DNA from 3 places in the Streptomyces sp. NPDC051561 genome. Region 3 is predicted to be linked to each of the others. Evidence: riboswitches for the same ligand, from Rfam matches in the RefSeq annotation. Region 3 holds a riboswitch; each other region holds the start of a gene.
The links. Region 3 has a riboswitch for thiamine pyrophosphate ahead of thiO (glycine oxidase ThiO). Riboswitches for the same ligand answer to the same signal wherever they lie in the genome.

Region 1 (6,352 bases), on a different contig from region 3:
GACGAGGAGCCCGAGGGCTACACCCCCACCCAGCGCGACCTCCCGGTGATCAGCCGCGAGGACCGAGTCGGTGGTCCCGGTGACACCCAGCGCATCCCACAGCCCGACTTCGCCGCCGAGCAGGACGGAGAGGGCCTCGGCCCGCTGTTCGTGGTCGGCGATGTGCACGGCTATCTCGTGGAGCTGCTCGACGCCCTGCACGAGCAGGGCCTCATCGACGACGAGGGCCACTGGGCCGCGGGCAACGCCCGGCTCTGGTTCCTCGGCGACTTCACCGACCGTGGCCCGGACGGCATCGGTGTCATCGATCTGGTGATGCGGCTCTCCGCGGAAGCTGCGGCGGCCGGCGGTTACTGCAAGGCGCTGATGGGCAACCACGAACTGCTGCTGCTCGGCGCCCGCCGGTTCGGCGACACCCCGGTCAACTCCGGCGCGGGCACCGCCACCTTCCAGGCCGCCTGGCTGCTCAACGGCGGCCAGAAGCACGACATGGAGCGCCTCCAGGACGTACACCTCCAGTGGATGGCACGGCTGGACGCGGTGGCCCTGGAGGACGGGCATCTCCTGACCCACTCGGACACCACCGCCTACCTGGACTACGGCGACACCATCGAAGACGTCAACGACATGGTGCACGAAATCCTCACGCGCAACGATCCGGACGAGTGCTGGGACGTTTTCCGCAAATTCACCAAGCGTTTCGCTTTCCGTGACGAAGGCGGGTCCGACGCCGTACGGGAACTGCTCGGCGCATATGGCGGCGAGCGCATCGTCCACGGTCACAGCCCGATTCCGTACCTCCTCGGGGAGGTCGGCGGTGAGGACTCCGGCGACGGAGAGGGCAGCTCGGGGCCGGTGGTCGAGGGTCCGCACGTGTACGCCGACGGCCTGGCGATCGCGATGGACGGCGGAGTGACCATGGCCGGAAAGCTGCTGGTCGTCCAACTCCCCCTGAATGACGGAGCGTGACGGGGGAAGAGGTACAGCCTACGAACACGCTCCCAGCGCCGGACCAATTTCCGGAAACCCCCTGTCACCCCGTGCCGTAGGCGCTCTACCATCGGGTTATCCGTAGCAGGCTCTCCTCCGTTTCCGCCCAACTGCCCCACCGAAGCGGGCAACCCGGCCCTACGGAGCATCGGGGGATGCACATGAACAGCGCTCCGCACCTGCTGGCCGAGGACCGCCCGGAGTTCGAGCGGACCCTCAACGCCGCACTGCGCACCGCGCACGAACGCCCGGATCTCGCCGACCTGGAACAGCGCCTGACCACCGAGCAGTTGCGCACCGCAGCGCTCAACGCGCGGGAGATCATCGCCGGTCACGCCTCGGCCGAGTACGACCACTACGTGAAGGTGCGCGGCGAGCTGCGCGGCCCCGCACTGCCCATACCGGGCGCACTGCTCCCGCCCGGCATGGGCGAGAACGCGGAGGCGACCGGGGCGGGAGCGGTGGCCGTGGTCGCCGTCATGACACCGGTGCTGGCCGGTATCGCCGCGGTGACGCTGCTCCTCGTCGGCTACCTCCTGAGGATGATCAAGCCCGGAAACGCCGTCGCCGAGGCGTTGTTGACGGCTGGCTGGGTCTTCGGCGCGCTCACCGCGGCGGGTCTGTTCGCCGCGGCGATCGGCCTGCTCTTCACCGCACTGCGCAACGGCTCGACCGCTCTCGCCGTCGGCCACCAGGACAACGGAACCCAGGAGGTCGACCGCGCCAGGGAAGCCTGGACGCATGCGTTGCTGGAGCGGGGCATCGTCCCGTTCCTGCGCGACGCCCTCTCCGAACCGCCCAAGCCCTCCGTCACCGAACCGCCGAGGCAGCCCGGCCGCATCCCCGGTCTCGGTTACTCACGCCCGGACTTCTCCAGCCCCAGCGAGAACAACCACCACAACGGCCAGAAGACCCGTCCCAGCTACTCCAGCCCCGACTTCTCCAGCCCGGACTACGGCGGCCCGGACCACAAGCCGGAGTAACCACTCCGACCGGCGATCGCGGGCCGCCGACGCGCATACGTGAAACGTCAGTTCTCGCACGGGAAAGGTCAGTTCTCGCACGAAAGCATCGACTCTCGCACCGGAAGCGTCAGTTCTCGCACGAGAGCAGCCCGTTCCTGTACGGGAGAACTAGTCGGCGATCGGCAGATAGACCCGGTTGCCCGCCGCCGCGAACTCCTTGGACTTCTCCGCCATGCCCGCCTCGATCTCCTCGGGCGTACCGCCGTGCTGCCGCCGGATGTCCTGCGAGATCTTCATCGAGCAGAACTTCGGACCGCACATCGAGCAGAAGTGCGCGGTCTTGGCCGGCTCGGCCGGAAGCGTCTCGTCGTGGAACTCCCGCGCCGTGTCCGGGTCGAGGGCCAGGTTGAACTGGTCCTCCCAGCGGAACTCGAAGCGGGCGTCGCTCAGCGCGTCGTCCCACTCCTGCGCGCCCGGGTGCCCCTTGGCCAGGTCGGCGGCGTGCGCGGCGATCTTGTAGGTGATCACGCCGGTCTTCACGTCGTCCCGGTTGGGCAGCCCGAGGTGCTCCTTGGGGGTGACGTAGCAGAGCATCGCGGTGCCCCACCAGGCGATCATCGCGGCGCCGATGCCGGAGGTGATGTGGTCGTAGGCGGGTGCCACATCGGTGGTCAGCGGGCCGAGCGTGTAGAACGGCGCCTCCTCGCAGATCTCCTGCTGAAGGTCGATGTTCTCCTTGATCTTGTGCATCGGGACGTGCCCCGGGCCCTCGATCATGGTCTGTACGTTGAAACGCTTGGCGATCGTGTTGAGTTCCCCGAGCGTCTTCAACTCGGCGAACTGGGCCTCGTCGTTGGCGTCCGCAATCGAGCCCGGGCGCAGTCCGTCGCCGAGGGAGTACGTCACGTCGTACGCCGCGAGGATCTCGCAGAGCTCCTCGAAGTTCTCGTACAGGAACGACTCCTTGTGGTGCGCCAGGCACCAGGCTGCCATGATCGAACCGCCGCGCGAGACGATGCCGGTCTTGCGGCGCGCGGTCATCGGGACGTAGGCGAGACGCACGCCCGCGTGGACCGTCATGTAGTCCACGCCCTGCTCGGCCTGCTCGATGATGGTGTCCTTGTAGATCTCCCAGGTCAGGTCCTCGGCGCGGCCGTCGACCTTTTCGAGTGCCTGGTAGAGCGGGACGGTGCCGATCGGGACCGGCGCGTTGCGCAGGATCCACTCGCGGGTGGTGTGGATGTTGCGGCCGGTGGAGAGGTCCATGACCGTGTCGGCGCCCCACTTGGTCGCCCAGGTCATCTTGTCCACCTCCTCCTCGATGGAGGAGGTGACCGCGGAATTGCCGATGTTTGCGTTGACTTTCACCAGGAACCGCTTGCCGATGATCATCGGCTCGATCTCCGGGTGGTTCACGTTCGCGGGCAACACCGCGCGCCCGGCGGCGATTTCCTCCCGTACGACCTCGGGCGCAACATTCTCCCGGATGGCCACGTACTCCATCTCCGGGGTGATCTCACCGCGCCGTGCGTACGCGAGCTGGGTCACCGCGCGGCCGTCGCGGCCCCGGCGGGGCTGGCGGGGGCGGCCGGGGAAGACCGCGTCCAGGTTCTTGAGTCCGCCGCGCGGCGAGGTGTGCTTGATGCCGTCGTCCTCGGGGCGGGCCGGCCTGCCCGCGTACTCCTCGGTGTCGCCCCGGCTGATGATCCAGTTCTCGCGCAGCGGTGCGAGTCCGCGGCGCACGTCCGTCTCGATCGACGGGTCGGTGTACGGGCCGGACGTGTCGTACAGCGTCACGTCCTTGCCGTTGGTCAGGTGCACCTGACGGACCGGCACCCGGAGGTCGGGGCGCGAGCCGTCGACGTATCCCTTGTGCCAGCCGGGCTTCCGCTCACCCTCGGCGGCGTTGTCGCGGCGGTTCTCGCCGTGGGCAGGCGTGCGTGCATCCATCGTGGTCATGAGACCTACTCCCTACGCCGGCATTACCCGGTAACAGGTTCGGCGGTCGACGCAGCCGTTGTCCGTACGCATGTGTACGGAGGTCAGCGCCCTCTCAGCCCGGTGCTCCGAGCTCCCGCGTGTGCAAAGGTTTTGCCCCACGCTAACGCCATCCCGGCCACGCTGAACAGAGGGCCCCTGCCGTTCTTGCGATGATCGGTCGGTGACCCCACCGCAGCCACCCCCACACGACCCGTCCCCGCAGACGCCCCCTCAGCCCCCCGTCCCACCTGTTCCCTCGCATAGCCACAGCCACAGTCACGGCCCTGCGGCGCCCGTCTCCAAGCACCTGCGCAAGGTGATCGCGGCGGTGCTGATCCCCTTCGCCACGGCGGTTCTGGTCGGGCTCACGATGCTCTGGCCGGGAGGGGCGCCCGCCCACGAGCGCACCGGGGTCGGCTTCGACCGGCAGACCGAGAAGGGGCAGGTCGTCCAGGTCCAGAACATCGACTGCAAGGACGCCAATGTCGCCCCGCAGTCCCCCCAGACCCCCGGCACCGGAACCGCTGACCCGGGCGGAGGCGGCCCCTCCGCCGCGCCCGACAAGGGAACCTGCAAGAAGGCGACGATCGAGGTCGAATCGGGTGCGGACAAGGGCCGCACCTTCACCGAGATCGTCCAGCCCGGCGCCCCACGGCAGTTGAAACAGGGTCAGGGAGTCGTCGTCGCGTACGCGCCCGACGCGCCCAAGGATCTGCAGTACTCCGTCATCGACGTGAACCGGAAGCTTCCGCTCACCCTGCTCGCCGGGATCTTCGCCGTGGCGGTGGTGCTGGTCGGCCGGATGAAGGGGCTGATGGCGCTGGTCGCGCTGGTCGCTTCCTTCGCGGTGCTGACGCTGTTCATCCTCCCGGCCATCCTTCAGGGGTCGAATCCGCTGGTGGTGGCGGTGGTCGGGGCCAGCGCCATCATGCTGATCGCGCTGTACGCCTGCCACGGGTTCACCGCCCGCACCTCCGTGGCCGTCATCGGCACGCTGATCTCGCTGCTGCTGATCGGGCTGCTCGGCTCGCTCTTCATCGGCTGGGCGTTCCTGTCGGGCAACATCGACGACAACACCGGGCTGATCCACAGCCTCTACCCGTCGATCGACATGAGCGGCCTGCTCCTCGCCGGCGTCATCATCGGCTCGCTCGGTGTCCTCGACGACGTCACGGTCACCCAGACCTCCGCGGTGTGGGAACTCCACCAGGCCGACCCGAGGATGGGCCCGCGAGCCCTCTACCGGGCGGGCATCCGGATCGGCCGCGACCACATCGCTTCGGTGGTGAACACCCTGGTCCTGGCCTATGCGGGCGCCGCTCTGCCGCTGCTGCTGCTCTTCTCGATCGCCCAGAGCAGTGTGGGAACGGTCGCCAACAGCGAGCTGGTCGCGGAGGAGATCGTGCGCACCCTGGTCGGCTCGATCGGACTGGTCGCCTCGGTGCCGGTGACGACGGCGCTGGCCGCGCTGGTGGTCTCGGCGGACAAGTCGGGGGCGGGGGCCGGCCGGAGTGCGAGCGCCGGTGAGGGCTCCGGTGCTACGGCGGTTTCGGTACGGAGCGGGCGCGGGCGACGCCGTAAGGCCTGAGGCGGCGGCCGGATCGCTCCCGGCCGCCGCCTCTGTCGTGAAACCCCATGAACTACCCGATCTCGGGCGTTGCTTCAGCCCGCGTTCTCCTCGGCGAGAATCCGGCCCAACTCGTCCTCCAGGCACCCGGCATAGTCACTCTGCGTGTGCTCCTGGCCGAGTGGCACGAGTTTGTCGGTGCGGTCGAGGAAGGCCACCAGCGGCGCCGCACTCGCCCTGAACAGCGCCCGATCGCTGCCGACCTGAAGGCGGATGTGCACATCGGCCAACTCGTCGGGGTCGGTCGGCCCGATGTGCACATCACCTTCGCCGCAGGGCTCGTTGATTCCGTCGACCAGCAGCTCGCGACCGAAAGCCCAGGTCACAGGGGCATCTCCGGGCAGGTGGAAGGTCAGGCGGATCGCGTAGGGGTCCTTCGCCTCGTACATGAGCTCCACCGGAATACGAAAGGAGAGCTCCTCCGAGACGAGGAAGCTCATCATCACCTCTGCCTGAACCGACTCGCGCATCGCCAACCCTGCCGTAGATGGAAGTGGTCGGAACGATCGCTTCCGGCCCTCTTGACGCCATCGTGCTTCACGCAGTAACAGATCACAAGGAGTGAGTTTTCAGATACTGATAGAGAACATGAGCGAACGGACCACCTCATTGATTTCGCCGCGCAGCCGTTCGATTGCGGGATCCAGGCGGGCCTCACGTGCGACGGGTACGGAGATCGCCATCACGGCGGCCGTCTGACCGATCGTGAGGGGAATCCCGGCGCAGATCGTGCCGAGCGAGTACTCCTGGCGCTCGACCATCGTCTGCATGCGCTCGACCGCTGCCAGCC
Region 2 (6,352 bases), on a different contig from region 3:
GGCGACCGCGACGCCGGTGGGTGGCCAGATGGGGGTGACCGTCGTGCCTTCGACGGTGAGCCCGCCGAGCAGGCCCACGCGCCCTGCCACGTAGTACAGGGCAGCAACGGCCAGCGTCCTGAGAACGGCCTCCGAGTACAGGCGATACCGCCGGGTCACCAACACAGTGGCCATCAGACACCGCGTCGGCCGTTTCAGCCATGCGAACGCTCTGCCGCCCCGGGGCACGTCCGTGATCTTCGGGGGCACCTCTCCCCTCGCGCGCCCCCTCCGGTGCGCAGCGGCCGCCGCTACCCGGCACCACCGTCGTGGCCGACGACGAGAACGGCGGCATCGTCCTCGTGCCCCACGGTGTCCGCCAGCCGCATGAGACTGCTGGCGAGAGCATCGATCCCCAGACCGGCAGCCGTGTGGACCTCGGCGAGCCGCATCGCGCGGCTCAGGCCTTCATCGAGGCTCAGAGACGGCCCTTCCACCACTCCGTCGGTCAGGAGCACCACGACGCTGCCCACGGTAAGCCGGTGGCAGACCACGGGGTACTCGGCGCCTTCGAGTACGCCGAGCGGGGGGCCGCATTCTCCGCCGTCGGCACCGGACCGTCCGTCGGCCGTGGCCCAGATGTACGGGACATGGCCGGCCCTGGCACATTCCAGGACGCCGGTGGCCGGGTCGAGCCGGAGAAAGATGCACGTGGCGAACAGGTCCGCGCCCAGGGAAACCAGGAGATCGTTGGTACGTGCAAGCAATTCCCCGGGGTCGTTCGTCACGTGGGCGAGTGCACGCAGGCCCACACGGACCTGCCCCATGAAGGCAGCGGCCTCGATGTTGTGCCCCTGCACGTCTCCGATGGACAGGCCAACACGTCCGTCGGGCATGGTGAAGGCGTCGTACCAGTCCCCACCGACGTTGAGCCCGTGGTGGGCGGGCATATAACCGGCGGCGAGCCGAACTCCAGGAGGGTGTGGCAGGTCCTGGGGCAGCATGCCGCGCTGCAGGGCCACTGCCAGTTCGACCCGGGAACGCTGCGACTTCGCGAGTTCCCGGGCCTGAGCAGTCAGCGCGCCGAGCTTGGCGAGCAGCTCGCCCCCGTCGTCGGCGGCCCGTGCACGAAACATGCGATCGCCCCGCTTCCGTCAGAGCAGCTCACGACAGTCCAGTGGCCTTAGTCCAGTGGCCTTCCGCCAGGCGCACCGGTGACATGGCCCTGTGACTCGTGGCGCTGTCACTCCGGGCCTGTCACTCACTGTGCCGGGGTCCGGCCCCGGTCGCACCCTTTGCGCCCTCGGGCCAGCAGGGTGCGCCGGTCGAATCCGGGGCCGACCCTGGCCGCGTACCGCCCTGCCCGCGCGCAATCGCCGCTCACTCCCGGTCCCCGCCGCGCTGCTCCCCGGCAGTCGCCCCGTGCGCCTCGGCGACCTGACGCAGCGTGCGGCCGCTGCGCGCCGAGCGGGCTCGACGCGGGTCGGGGGTGCCACCCCCCATGCGGGCGCCCAAGGCCTTCCGTACGAGCAGCCATGTCGGCTTGCTGTCGGACCCGCCGCTCTTCTCCTCCCGGCCGTGGAAGCGGGTGAGCGCGAACTGCCCTCGGAGCTTCTTGCCGTGCAGGTCGAACGTGGCATGGCCGTTCTCCAGGGATTCACCGAACGGCACGGGCCGGTCGTGCTTGTCGTGGCTGGTCGGCCGGTAGGTGCCGCGGTCCCACACGAGAACGGTTCCGCCGCCGTACTGGCCCTCGGGAATCACGCCCTCGAAGTCCTGGTAGTCCAGGGCATGGTCCTCCGTGGGGACGGCGAGCCTCTTGTCGTGCGGGTCGGTGGAGGGGCCCTTGGGGACGGACCAGGACTTCAGTACGCCGTCGACCTCCAGCCGGAAGTCGAAGTGCATCGTGCTCGCGTCGTGGATCTGCACCACGAACACCGGCTCGTCACCGGTCGGCCGTGTGCCCTTGTCCTGTGCCGAGCGCGCGCCTTCGTCCTGTGCCGAGCGCGCACCGCTGGGCTCGCTCGTCGTGTCGAAGTGCCGCTTCCCGCGGTAGGTCCGCAGGGCATCCTCCCCGCTCACCGCAGCTCCCTTCCGACAGGCCCCTGGCCCGCGCGGCCCGGCCCGGCCCGTTCCGCTCAGCACGGCAAGGCTACGCACGCGGCGTCGCACCCGCACGGCGAGTCCCCGCACAGTCGGGCAGGTCGCGTCCGGGCGTCGAACGCAGCAATCTTGAAGCCACCACGAAGGAGGTGGTCGCGTGAGTCCAGCCGTTGAGCTGCGGGTGGGACGCCGCAAGATCGAGATGAAGCGGGCCGAGAAGGAGCTGTTCCCGCAAGACGGCCTCACCAAGGCCGATCTCGTCGCGCACTACCGGCGGGTGGCGCCGCGCATGCTGGCTGAGCTGCGCGGCAGACCCCTGATGCTGGAGCGGATGCCGGACGGCATCGACGGAAGCCGCTTCTATCAGAAGGAGGTCCCCGACTACTTTCCCGACTGGATCCACCGTGCTCCGGTGGCCAAGGAGGGCGGCGGAGTCACGCACGTCGTGTGCGACGACACCGCGACGCTGGTCTACCCCGCGAGCCAGGCTTGCATCAACCCGCACCGCTGGCTGAGCCGCGCCGACGAGCCGCGCCGCCCCGACCGGCTGGTTTTCGACCTCGACCCGCCCGTCGACGACTTCGCGCCGGTCCGCCGTGCCGCCCACCAGCTGCACACGCTGCTCGACGAGCTGGACCTGCCGTCCGGTCTGATGACCACCGGCTCGCGCGGACTGCACGTCGTCGTACGGCTGAACCGACGCGACGACGCCGACGACATACTGACGTTCGCCCGCGCGGCCGCGAAGACGCTGGTGGTGCGGCACCCGCGGGAACTGACGACCGAGGGGCGCAAAGAGGCCCGCAGGGGGCGGCTGTACCTGGACGTCGCACGCAACGGCTATGCCCAGACCGTCGTCGCTCCTTTCGCCGTACGGTCCAGGCCGGGTGCGCCCGTGGCGGTGCCGTTGGACTGGGACGAGCTGGACACACCGGGGCCGACCGCACGCCGCCGACGTGTTCGATCAACGCGGCGATGTCTTCAATCTCGCGGTCGGGGGCGTAAGTAGCGGCGTCCCCGCTGGCACCGCGTCCCCGCTGGCACCGCGTCCGCGCCGGTCGTAGTTGATCACAGCGAAGTGGTGGGCGAGGAGAGTCGCGAGTTTGGTCGTGTCCGAGCGGTCTGCCAGTGCCGAGGCAACCAGGACGACGGCCGGCCCGCGGCCCGACTGCTCGAATGCGATCTCGGTGCCGTCGGCGGAGGTGACTCGGGCCTCGGCTCCGGCCGACTGCTCTCGCGCTGTTGCCATGCTTGTCTCTCCGGTTCACGTAAGGGCCGTACTGCCGTGGTGTGCGTTGCTGCCAATAGGGCCGCCGCAGTGCAGGAAACTCATCGGTGCGCCAGGCGTTCGGTGCCGAAGTCCTCGCATCTCGGAGAGGACGAACCCCTATGACGAACCCTTATCCAGAGCGGCGGCGTTCGGTGTCTTCGAGGTTGCCACCACCGTCAACACTGTCCGCTTGATCACTCGTTGGTGTTGGTGGTGCGAGCCCGCCGCACGGTGACCGCTTGATAGTCCAGAGCCGTCAGAGCTCCCGAGGAGACCGGGGCCCGTGGGGTGCGCTGGTGCTATGAACGGCTAGCGAGGTGGCGGACCGACCGGATGGTCGAGTCCTGGAATCAGGTCGCCGCGTGGCCCGCATGCGCTCGCGACCAGCGCGACCGCATCCCGCTTGAACTCTTCTGAATACCGGGCAGTACCCACCAGAACACCTCCTGACCGGATCCCACAATCCGGCTCTCAAGAGATGTCCACAATCCGTGGCAAACCCCAGTATTCACTTGCTCCCGTACTACACCCGGTGAATCACACCGGCCTCGGTCGGTGCGGAGCCGTGTCGGGTCGACCGCTGCGCGGTCGGGACCGGGTGGCACACCGAACTCCCCTGCCGGCGGGGCCTGTTCTCGCGGCCTGTGCACAGTGTGGGTGGACTGCTCGCCGGAGTGTGGCCCAAGGCCTGGACAGGGCTGAAAAGTGCCCGTTGTTCGCTGGAGGTTCGCTGGACGGCGCCAGCCGGTTCCGTCCGCAGATCCCTGTCGTTTCGTGTGGTGCCCCGAGTGCGAACTCCCGTTCGTGAAGGAGGTACATTGCGTAGCGACCACCGCGGGAGCTCGGGAGTAGCCGGGCTGAGAGGGCGGACGGGAGTTGTTTGCTCCCCTTTCCGCCGACCGCATGAACCTGGACCGGGTAATGCCGGCGTAGGAAGGGTGTTGACGATGGATCCTGCCGTCATATCCGCTCAGCGCGGCGCTGCCGTCTCCCGTGATGCGGTGGCGGACGTGATCGCGTCGCTGCGGGCCTCCGCACCCCTCGTGCACTGCCTGACCAACGTCGTGGTGTCGCAGTTCACCGCGAACGTACTGCTCGCCGCAGGGGCCACCCCCGCGATGGTGCACAGCGCGGAGGAGGCCGGAGCACTGGCCCGGGTGGCCGGGGGTGTCCTGGTGAACCTGGGGACGGTGACGTCCGTGACGGCCGAGGCGATGCGTGTCGCGGTCGGGGAAGCGGGAGGGGCCGGGCGGCCGTGGGTGCTCGACCCGGTGGCCGTCGGTCCGCTGCCCTGGCGCACCGCACTCGCCCGTGAACTGCTGGACAGCGCGCCCCCGGCGGTCGTTCGCGGCAATCCTTCCGAGATCCTGGCGCTGGACGGCGGCCCGGGCGGGCGCGGCGTGGACAGCACGGACGTACCCGAGGCGGCACTCGCCGCGGCCACCGCGCTGGCCAGGCGTTACGGCTGCGCGGTGGCGGTGAGCGGCCCGGAGGACGTCCTCACGGACGGGACGCGGGTGGTGCGCCTGGCCAACGGGCACCCGCTGCTGCCTCTGGTGACGGGAACGGGCTGTGCGCTGGGTGCTCTGGTGGCCGCCTGTACGGCCGTCACCGGCGACGCGCTGCTGGCCGCCGCTGCCGCGACCTGTCTGCTCACCGTGGCCGCGGAGGACGCCGCTACCCGCTCTGCGGGGCCCGGCACGTTCGCGGTCGCACTGATCGACGCTCTGTACGAGCTCGGCCCTGACCGACTCACCGAGGCAGTCAACCTGCGCTGAGCAGGCGGGTGTTGAGGGGTTCTGTGATGAGCGGCGGCCTGGACGCCACCCGCTGAACAGCCTGCGCCCGCCCGGGGGGCGACCCCGACACCAGCCGACCTCCCCTCCCCCACGCTCCCGCCTGTGGACGACTCAAGGTTCCTGCACGCCAGGGCCCTTCCTTGCCCTGTGCCTCCCGATGCGCTTCCCATGCCCCCCCCGGCAGGGAGACCACCAAGGACCCACCCATGCGACCTTCTCTCGACCTGTCCCTGTACCTCGTCACCGACACCCGCCTCTGCGGCGACCGTGGTGTCGCCGCCACCGTGGCAGCCGCCGTCAAGGGCGGTGTCACCGCTGTCCAGTTGCGCGATTCGGACGCGGACGCCCGCACGCTGTTCTCGCTCGGCCGGGCGATCCAGGCCGAGCTCGTCGGCACCGGCGTCCCCCTGATCGTCAACGACCGCCTGGACGTCGCGGTCTGGCTGGACGCCGACGGCGTCCACCTCGGGCAGCGGGACGTCTCCCCCGAGACCGCCCGGCGCCTGCTCGGCCCCCATGCGTACGTCGGCCTGTCCGTCAGCCGCCCCGAGCAGCTGGCGCACGTGCCGGACGCCGTCGACCACCTCGGGGTCGGCCCGGTGTTCCCGCAGTCCACCAAGCCCGACGCGGACGCCCCGCTCGGACCGGGCGGCCTGGCCCGGATCGTCCGGGAGAGCCTGCTGCCCTGCGTGGCCATCGGCGGCATCGACGTGTCCGAGGCTGCCGCGGTCGTGAGAAGCGGTGCGGCCGGGATCGCCGTCGTCAGCGCGGTATGCGGGCAGCGCGACCCCGAGGCCGCAGCCCGTTCCCTCGTCCACGCCCTGCGCCAGGAGGTCTCCTCGTGACCACCCCGCCCATCGCCCTCACCATCGCCGCCAGTGACCCCTCGGGCGGCGCCGGGATCCAGGCCGACCTGAAGGCGTTCTCCGCGAACGGGGCGTACGGAACGGCAGTCCTGACGGCCCTGACCGCGCAGAACACGCAGGGCGTCACCGGCATCCACACCGTGCCCCCGGCCTTCGTCACCGAGCAGCTCGACACTCTTTTCGCCGACGTCCCGGTGGACGCGGTCAAGATCGGAATGCTGGCCGACGCCGCCCTCGCCGCGGCCGTCGCGGACGCCCTGGAGCGGCACCGCCCGCGCTACGTCGTCCTCGACCCCGTCATGGTCTCGACCAGCGGTCACCGCCTTCTGGAGACC
Region 3 (6,352 bases):
TGGTGACCGTGTCCACGGAACGTACGAGACCGAAGTCGGCGACCTTCACCCGGCCGTCGTCCCCTATCAGGACGTTCTCCGGCTTCATGTCGCGGTGGACGAACCCGGCCCGGTGCGCGGCGCCGAGGGCGGCGAGCACGGGCTCCAGGATGTCGAGGGCGGCTCGGGGCTGGAGGGCACCGCGCTCGCGCAGGACGTCGCGCAGGGTGCAGCCCGCGATGTACTCCATCGCGAGGTAGACGTAGCTTCCGTCGGTGCCCTGGTCGAAGACCGCGACCACATTCGGGTGCGCGAGGTGCGCGATGGACTTCGCCTCCCGGATGAACCGGTCGACGAAGGACGCGTCCTCGGCGAGCGCCAGGTGCATCACCTTGAGGGCGAGCACGCGGTCGAGGCGGGTGTCGACGGCCCGGTAGACCGTGGCCATCCCGCCGACGGCGATCCGTGCCTCGACGCGATAGCGGCTGTCGAGCAGCTGCCCGACGAGGGGGTCCTGAAGGGTCGTATCCACGAAGGGAGTCTACGAGGGGTGGGGGGAGGGGCGGACGGGGTGCGGTCCCAGGTGCCGGACTGAAGCCGAGCTGTAACAGGGGAGGGGCGGCGGTGCCACAGTCCCCGCCGCCCCTCCCCCCCCTGCGCGCCCGGCCGCCCGGCTCAGAACGCCGGCCGCTCCGGATCGAAGGCCGCGACCCCCGCGCCCGGCGACGACGCCAGCGCGAAGTGCCGGCGGGGGATGCGGCCGGCGCGGTACGCGAGGCGGCCCGCCTCGACACCGCGGCGCATGGCCTCCGCCATCAGCACCGGCTCCTGGGCGCGGGTCACCGCCGAGGCGAGCATCACACCCGCGCAGCCCAGCTCCATCGCCAGCGTCGCGTCCGACGCCGTACCCGCGCCCGCGTCGAGGATCACCGGCACCCCCGCCCGCTCCACGATCAGTTCGAAGTTGTGGGGGTTGCGGATGCCGAGACCCGACCCGATCGGTGAGCCCAGCGGCATCACCGCCGCACACCCCACGTCCTCCAGCTTCCGCGCCAGCACCGGATCGTCGTTGGTGTAGGGCAGGACCGTGAAGCCGTCGTCGACCAGCACCTCCGCCGCGTCCAGCAGCTCGACGGGGTCCGGCAGCAGGGTCCGCTCGTCGGCGATCACCTCCAGCTTCACCCAGTGGGTGCCGAGCGCCTCGCGGGCCAGCCGGGCGGTCAGCACCGCCTCGCCGGACGTGAAGCAGCCCGCCGTATTGGGCAGCACCCGGATCCCGAGCCGCTCAAGAACGGAGAGGACGGACCCCTGCACGGAAGGGTCCAGCCGCCGCATCGCGACCGTTGTCAGCTCGGTGCCGGAGGCGATCAGGGAGCGTTCCAGGACGTCCAGGCTGGGCGCCCCGCCCGTTCCCATGATCAGCCGGGAGGAGAAGGGGACCCCGCCCAGTTCGAAAAGGTCGTCGGCCATCAAGGATCAGCCTCCCTGGACTGCGGTGAGTACTTCGACGCGGTCGCCGTCGGTCAGGGCGGTGTCCGTCCACCGCCCGCGCGGGACCACGGTTTCGTTGAGTGCCGCCGCCACGCCCGCCCGGGCGCGGGTGAGGGAGGCGACGAGAGCGGAGAGGGTCGTGCCGGTGGGCAGCTCGCGCCGCTCGCCGTTCACGGACACGGTCAGTACGGTCTCGGGGCTCATGCGGGCTGCTCCTCACGTACATCGGCAGGCAGGGAAGTGAACCGTCGCGGCGTGAACGGCCGCGCCTCGTGGATGAGTTCACCCGTGGTCAGCACCTCCGCCATCACCTCCCCGGTGATCGGGGTCAGCAGCACCCCGTTGCGGTAGTGCCCGGTGGCCAGGTGCAGGCCGGGCAGGGCGGTGGGGCCCAGCAGCGGGGCGTTGTCGGGGGAGGCGGGGCGCAGGCCCGCGCGGGTCTCGGTGAGCGGGAGTTCGGTGATGCCGGGGACCAGTTCATGGGCGTCGCGCAGCAGCTCGTAGACGCCGCCCGCGGTGACCGTGGTGTCCCAGCCGAGCTCCTCGGTGGTGGCGCCGACGACGAGTTCGCCGTTCTCGCGCGGAACCAGGTAGACGTGGCTGCCGCGCACCACCGCCCGAACCGTCCGGCTCAGGAACGGGGCGTACGCGGGCGGCACCGTCAGCCGCAGCACCTGCCCCTTCACCGGACGTACCGGCACGAGCACCTCGTCCGGCACCCCGGCGAGCTGCCCGCTGAGGCTCCCGGCGGCGAGCACCACCTGGTCGGCGACCAGCTCGGTGCCGTCCGCGAGCAGTGCGCCGGCCGCCCGGTCCCGCACGACACGAAGTGCGGTGACGGTCGTACGGTGCACGGTCACCCCGGCCCGCTCGCAGGCCGTCAGCAGGGCGGCGGCCAGCCGGCGGGGGTCGATCTGGTGGTCGCCGTCCACCCGCAGCCCGCCGCGCACGCCCGGCGCCAGCATCGGCTCCAGCCGGCGGCACTCGCGCCCGCTCAGCCACTCCGACTCCAGGCCGGACTGCCGTTGCAGGGCGTGCAGGTCGCGCAGGTGGGCGCGGTCGTCGGCGTCCAGGGCGACGGCCAGCGTGCCGCACGCGCGGTAGCCGGTGCCCAGGCCGGTCGCCTCCTCCAGCTCCGCGACGAAGTCCGGATAGCGGCGGGCGGAGGCCAGGTTGAGGCCGAGCAGAGTCTGCTCGCCGTAGTGGAGTTCGGTGACGGCGGCGAGCATTCCGGCCGCCACCCGGGCGGCGCCGCCACCCGGTTCGGGGTCGATGAGCGCGGTGCGCAGACCGCGCCCGGCGGCCCGCCAGGCCGTGACGAGGCCGATGATTCCGCCCCCGACGACCAGGACGTCGTAAGGCTTTCTCGGATATGTGTGCATGGGCGTCCAGCCCCTCCCTTCGCCGGCATGACCCGGATCAGGTTCGTACGGTCGGAGGCCTGGTCAGCCTCCCTCTCAGCCCGGTCGGCCGGGCTCCCGTGAGTGCGGTCTTCTATTGTTCTGGGAGTTCGGGGGCGTCCCCCGGGAATGGTTTCCGGTCGCCACCCTAGTGGTTGGCCTCAACAGGCTCTGAGGGAGCGGTCGCTGTGCCTCGTTCACTGGACGGACTCGTCCTCGCACCGGTCGCCGACCAGGCGCCGGGGCAGGTCGGTACCCGTACCCGGTTCCACTATCACGAGCAGGACGGCCGGATCTGGGCCGAGTACACGGGCGGTGACGTCGTACGCGGGCACCTGGTGGGCACGCGCGCGGGGGACCGGCTCGACTTCCGCTACGTACAGCTGAAGCAGGATGGAACGACGTCTTCTGGGCATTGTCTGTCCACGGTCACGCTCCTCGCGGACGGTCGAGTGCGGCTGGAGGAGCGCTGGGCATGGGAGTCCCAGGAGGGCAGCGGCACCAGCACGGTCGAGGAAGTGCCCGCCGGGTGAGGCCCCGGCCGAGGGGGCCTGTCCCTGACGGTCTGTCAGATACGTAAGGTGGTCGGGTGAGCGAGCAGAAGCGAATCGTCGTCGTCGGCGCGGGCATGGCCGGGGTGCAGACCGCTGTCGCCCTGCGCGAGCAGGGCTTCGCGGGGTCCCTGGTACTGATCGGGGCCGAACCGCACCAGCCGTACGACCGGCCGCCGCTGTCCAAGGCGGTACTGCTCGGCAAGGCCGAGGGCTCGGCCTTCGAGGTCGACTTCGCGGCGCTCGGCGTGGAGCTGCGCCTCGGCTGCGAGGTGACGGGGGTACGTCCCGCCGACCGCGAGATCGACACCCTGACCGGCCCGCTGCCGTACGACACCCTGGTGCTGGCCACCGGCGCGGACCCCCTCACCCTGCCCGGCACCGTCGGCGTCCCCGGCGTCCATCTGCTGCGCACCCTGGACGACGCGCAGCGGCTGCGGCCGGTGCTGGACGCGCAGAGCGAGGTGGTGGTGGTCGGGGCGGGCTGGATCGGCGCCGAGTTCACCACCGCCGCCCGCGAGGCCGGCTGCAAGGTGACCGTGGTGGAGGCCGCCGACCGGCCGCTCGCCGGGACGATGCCCGCGCAGATCGCCGCCCCGATGGCCGCCTGGTACGCCGAGGGCGGAGCCGAACTCCTCACCCACGCCCGGGTCGCCTCCGTCGAACCGGGCGCCGTCGTCCTCACCGGCGGCCGCCGCATCCCGGCAGGCGCGGTCGTCGTCGGCATCGGCGCCAGACCCGCCACCGCCTGGCTGGAGGGCTCCGGCATCGAGCTGGGCCCGGACGGCTCGGTCACCGCGGACGCGTACCTGCGCACCAGCGTCCCCGAGGTGTACGCCGTAGGGGACTGCGCCTCCTTCCCCTCCCGCCGCTACGGGCGGCGGCTGCTGGTCCACCACTGGGACAACGCCCTCCAGGGCCCCCGCACGGTCGCCGCCAACATCCTGGGCGGCACCCCGCTGGTCTACGACCCGGTGCCGTACTTCTGGTCCGAGCAGTTCGGGCGCTTCGTCCAGTACGTCGGTCATCACGCGGACGCCGACCGCATGGTCTGGCGCGGCGACCCCGCGAGCCCCGCCTGGTCGGTGTGCTGGCTGCGGGACGGGGTGCTGGTGGCGCTGCTCGCGGTGGGTCGCCCGCGCGACCTGGCGCAGGGGCGCAAGCTGGTCGAGGCGGGGGCGGTACTGGACCCGGGGCCGGCCGCCGACCCCTGCGTACCGCTGAAGTCGGCGGTACGCAGGCCGTGAGAGCCTGGGCGGCGGTACTTTCCGCCGCTCCCGATTACCGGCTGTCAGTCCTGGATGGCACGCTTGTCCTGTGACCGAGATTGACGCAAAGATCGAAGCCCTCGTCCCCGCCTGGCTCCACCTCCCCGACATCGCGGAGATGCTCGACCTGGAGGTGACGAAGGTGCGGCAGCTGGTGAAGGACGGCCAGCTCATCGCCGTACGACGCGGTGAGAACCGTGCGCTCCAGGTGCCCGCCTCCTTCATCGACGGCAACCAGATCGTCAAGGGCCTGCCCGGCCTGCTGACGGTCCTGAAGGACGACGGCTTCTCCGACACGGAGATGCTGGAGTGGCTCTTCACCGCCGACCCGACCCTGCCCGGCACGCCCGCGCAGGCCCTGAGCGAGAATCGCGGCACGGAGGTGAAGCGACGCGCCCAGGCGCTCGCCCTCTGACGCGACACCAGCACGGAAGCACGAGTACGGCGGAGGTACGGGCCCGGGGCGACCGGGGCCCGTACCCACCGCCGCCATGACGACACGCATGTCGTCGACACGTACGTCGCCGCCACGCAAGACGACGACGGTTCATGACACGGGGGGACACCGCACCATGCCCACGCCTGCTCGCGAGCAGCTCGCCGACGCCCGGCTCTACCTCTGCACCGACGCCCGCAAGGCGCAGGGGGACCTCCCCGGTTTCCTCGACGCGGTGCTCTCTTCCGGAGTCGACATCGTCCAGCTCCGCGACAAGGGCATGGAGGCGGGCGAGGAGCTGGAACACCTCTCCGTCTTCGCCGACGCCTGCCGACGGCACGGCAAGCTGCTGGCCGTGAACGACCGCGCCGACGTGGCCCACGCCATCGGCAGCGACGTGCTCCACCTCGGCCAGGGCGACCTCCCGGTGCCCGCCGCCCGCGCCCTGCTCGGAGCCACCCCCGACGACGTCCTGATCGGCCGCTCCACGCACGGTGAGTCCGAGGTGGACGCCGCCGTCGCCGAGCCCGGCGTCGACTACTTCTGCACCGGCCCCTGCTGGCCCACCCCCACCAAGCCCGGCCGGTACGCCCCCGGCCTGGACCTGGTGCGCTACGCCGCCTCGCTCGGCCAGGACCGCCCCTGGTTCGCCATCGGCGGCATCGACGCGGGCAACCTCGACGAGGTGCTCGCGGCGGGCGCCCGCCGGGTCGTGGTGGTCCGGGCGATCACCGAGGCGGCCGACCCGGCCGCCGCCACCGCCGCGCTGGCCGGGCGGATCAGGTCGTACGGACGCTGAAGGGTCCGGTGGGCGACCGGTCGCGCGAGGCTGGAAAACTGTCCGAAGGGTGGACAAGAATCCGGCATTACGGACCTTTGTCGCTCACTTGGTTGGGGGTCCGCCGCCCCGCTGGCTAACCTCTCAGCATGGCCCTTGGCACAGCTTCCACCAGATCAGATCGCGCACTTACGGTCCGTGAGCTGCTGGAGACCGGAAAGACGTCGATTTCCTTCGAATTCTCGGCCCGCCGGACCGAGAAGGGTGAGCAGAACCTCTGGAACGCCCTGCGCCGGGTCGAGGCGGTGGCTCCCAGCTTCGTCTCCGTGACCTACGGGGCGGGCGGTTCGACCCGCGAAGGCACGGTCAAGGCCACCCAGAAGATCGCCTCCGACTCCACGCTCACCCCCGTCGCGCACCTCACCGCGGTCGACCACTCGATCGCCGAA

Region 1: linked by a shared signal. The riboswitch ahead of thiC (phosphomethylpyrimidine synthase ThiC) and the one ahead of thiO (glycine oxidase ThiO) in region 3 are both predicted to bind thiamine pyrophosphate.
Region 2: linked by a shared signal. The riboswitch ahead of thiM (hydroxyethylthiazole kinase) and the one ahead of thiO (glycine oxidase ThiO) in region 3 are both predicted to bind thiamine pyrophosphate.

The regions. Positions count from the first base shown of each region.
Region 1 is NZ_JBITDM010000010.1:40,490-46,841, reverse strand. It holds gene ACIA73_RS22490 (metallophosphoesterase) at 1-969, shown strand, start outside; gene ACIA73_RS22485 (hypothetical protein) at 1,146-1,973, shown strand; gene thiC (phosphomethylpyrimidine synthase ThiC) at 2,124-3,914, opposite strand; TPP riboswitch at 3,907-4,043, opposite strand; gene ACIA73_RS22475 (YibE/F family protein) at 4,117-5,523, shown strand; gene ACIA73_RS22470 (SsgA family sporulation/cell division regulator) at 5,598-6,032, opposite strand; gene ACIA73_RS22465 (IclR family transcriptional regulator) at 6,132-6,352, opposite strand, start outside.
Region 2 is NZ_JBITDM010000035.1:24,923-31,274, forward strand. It holds gene ACIA73_RS39135 (MASE1 domain-containing protein) at 1-174, opposite strand, end outside; gene ACIA73_RS39140 (PP2C family protein-serine/threonine phosphatase) at 291-1,115, opposite strand; gene ACIA73_RS39145 (DNA polymerase ligase N-terminal domain-containing protein) at 1,360-2,061, opposite strand; gene ligD (non-homologous end-joining DNA ligase) at 2,285-3,091, shown strand; TPP riboswitch at 4,177-4,306, shown strand; gene thiM (hydroxyethylthiazole kinase) at 4,300-5,130, shown strand; gene thiE (thiamine phosphate synthase) at 5,358-5,996, shown strand; gene thiD (bifunctional hydroxymethylpyrimidine kinase/phosphomethylpyrimidine kinase) at 5,993-6,352, shown strand, end outside.
Region 3 is NZ_JBITDM010000003.1:53,923-60,274, reverse strand. It holds gene pknB (Stk1 family PASTA domain-containing Ser/Thr kinase) at 1-511, opposite strand, end outside; gene ACIA73_RS08280 (thiazole synthase) at 655-1,449, opposite strand; gene thiS (sulfur carrier protein ThiS) at 1,456-1,674, opposite strand; gene thiO (glycine oxidase ThiO) at 1,671-2,852, opposite strand; TPP riboswitch at 2,850-2,962, opposite strand; gene ACIA73_RS08265 (hypothetical protein) at 3,059-3,403, shown strand; gene ACIA73_RS08260 (NAD(P)/FAD-dependent oxidoreductase) at 3,499-4,668, shown strand; gene ACIA73_RS08255 (Rv2175c family DNA-binding protein) at 4,739-5,104, shown strand; gene thiE (thiamine phosphate synthase) at 5,262-5,924, shown strand; gene metF (methylenetetrahydrofolate reductase [NAD(P)H]) at 6,053-6,352, shown strand, end outside.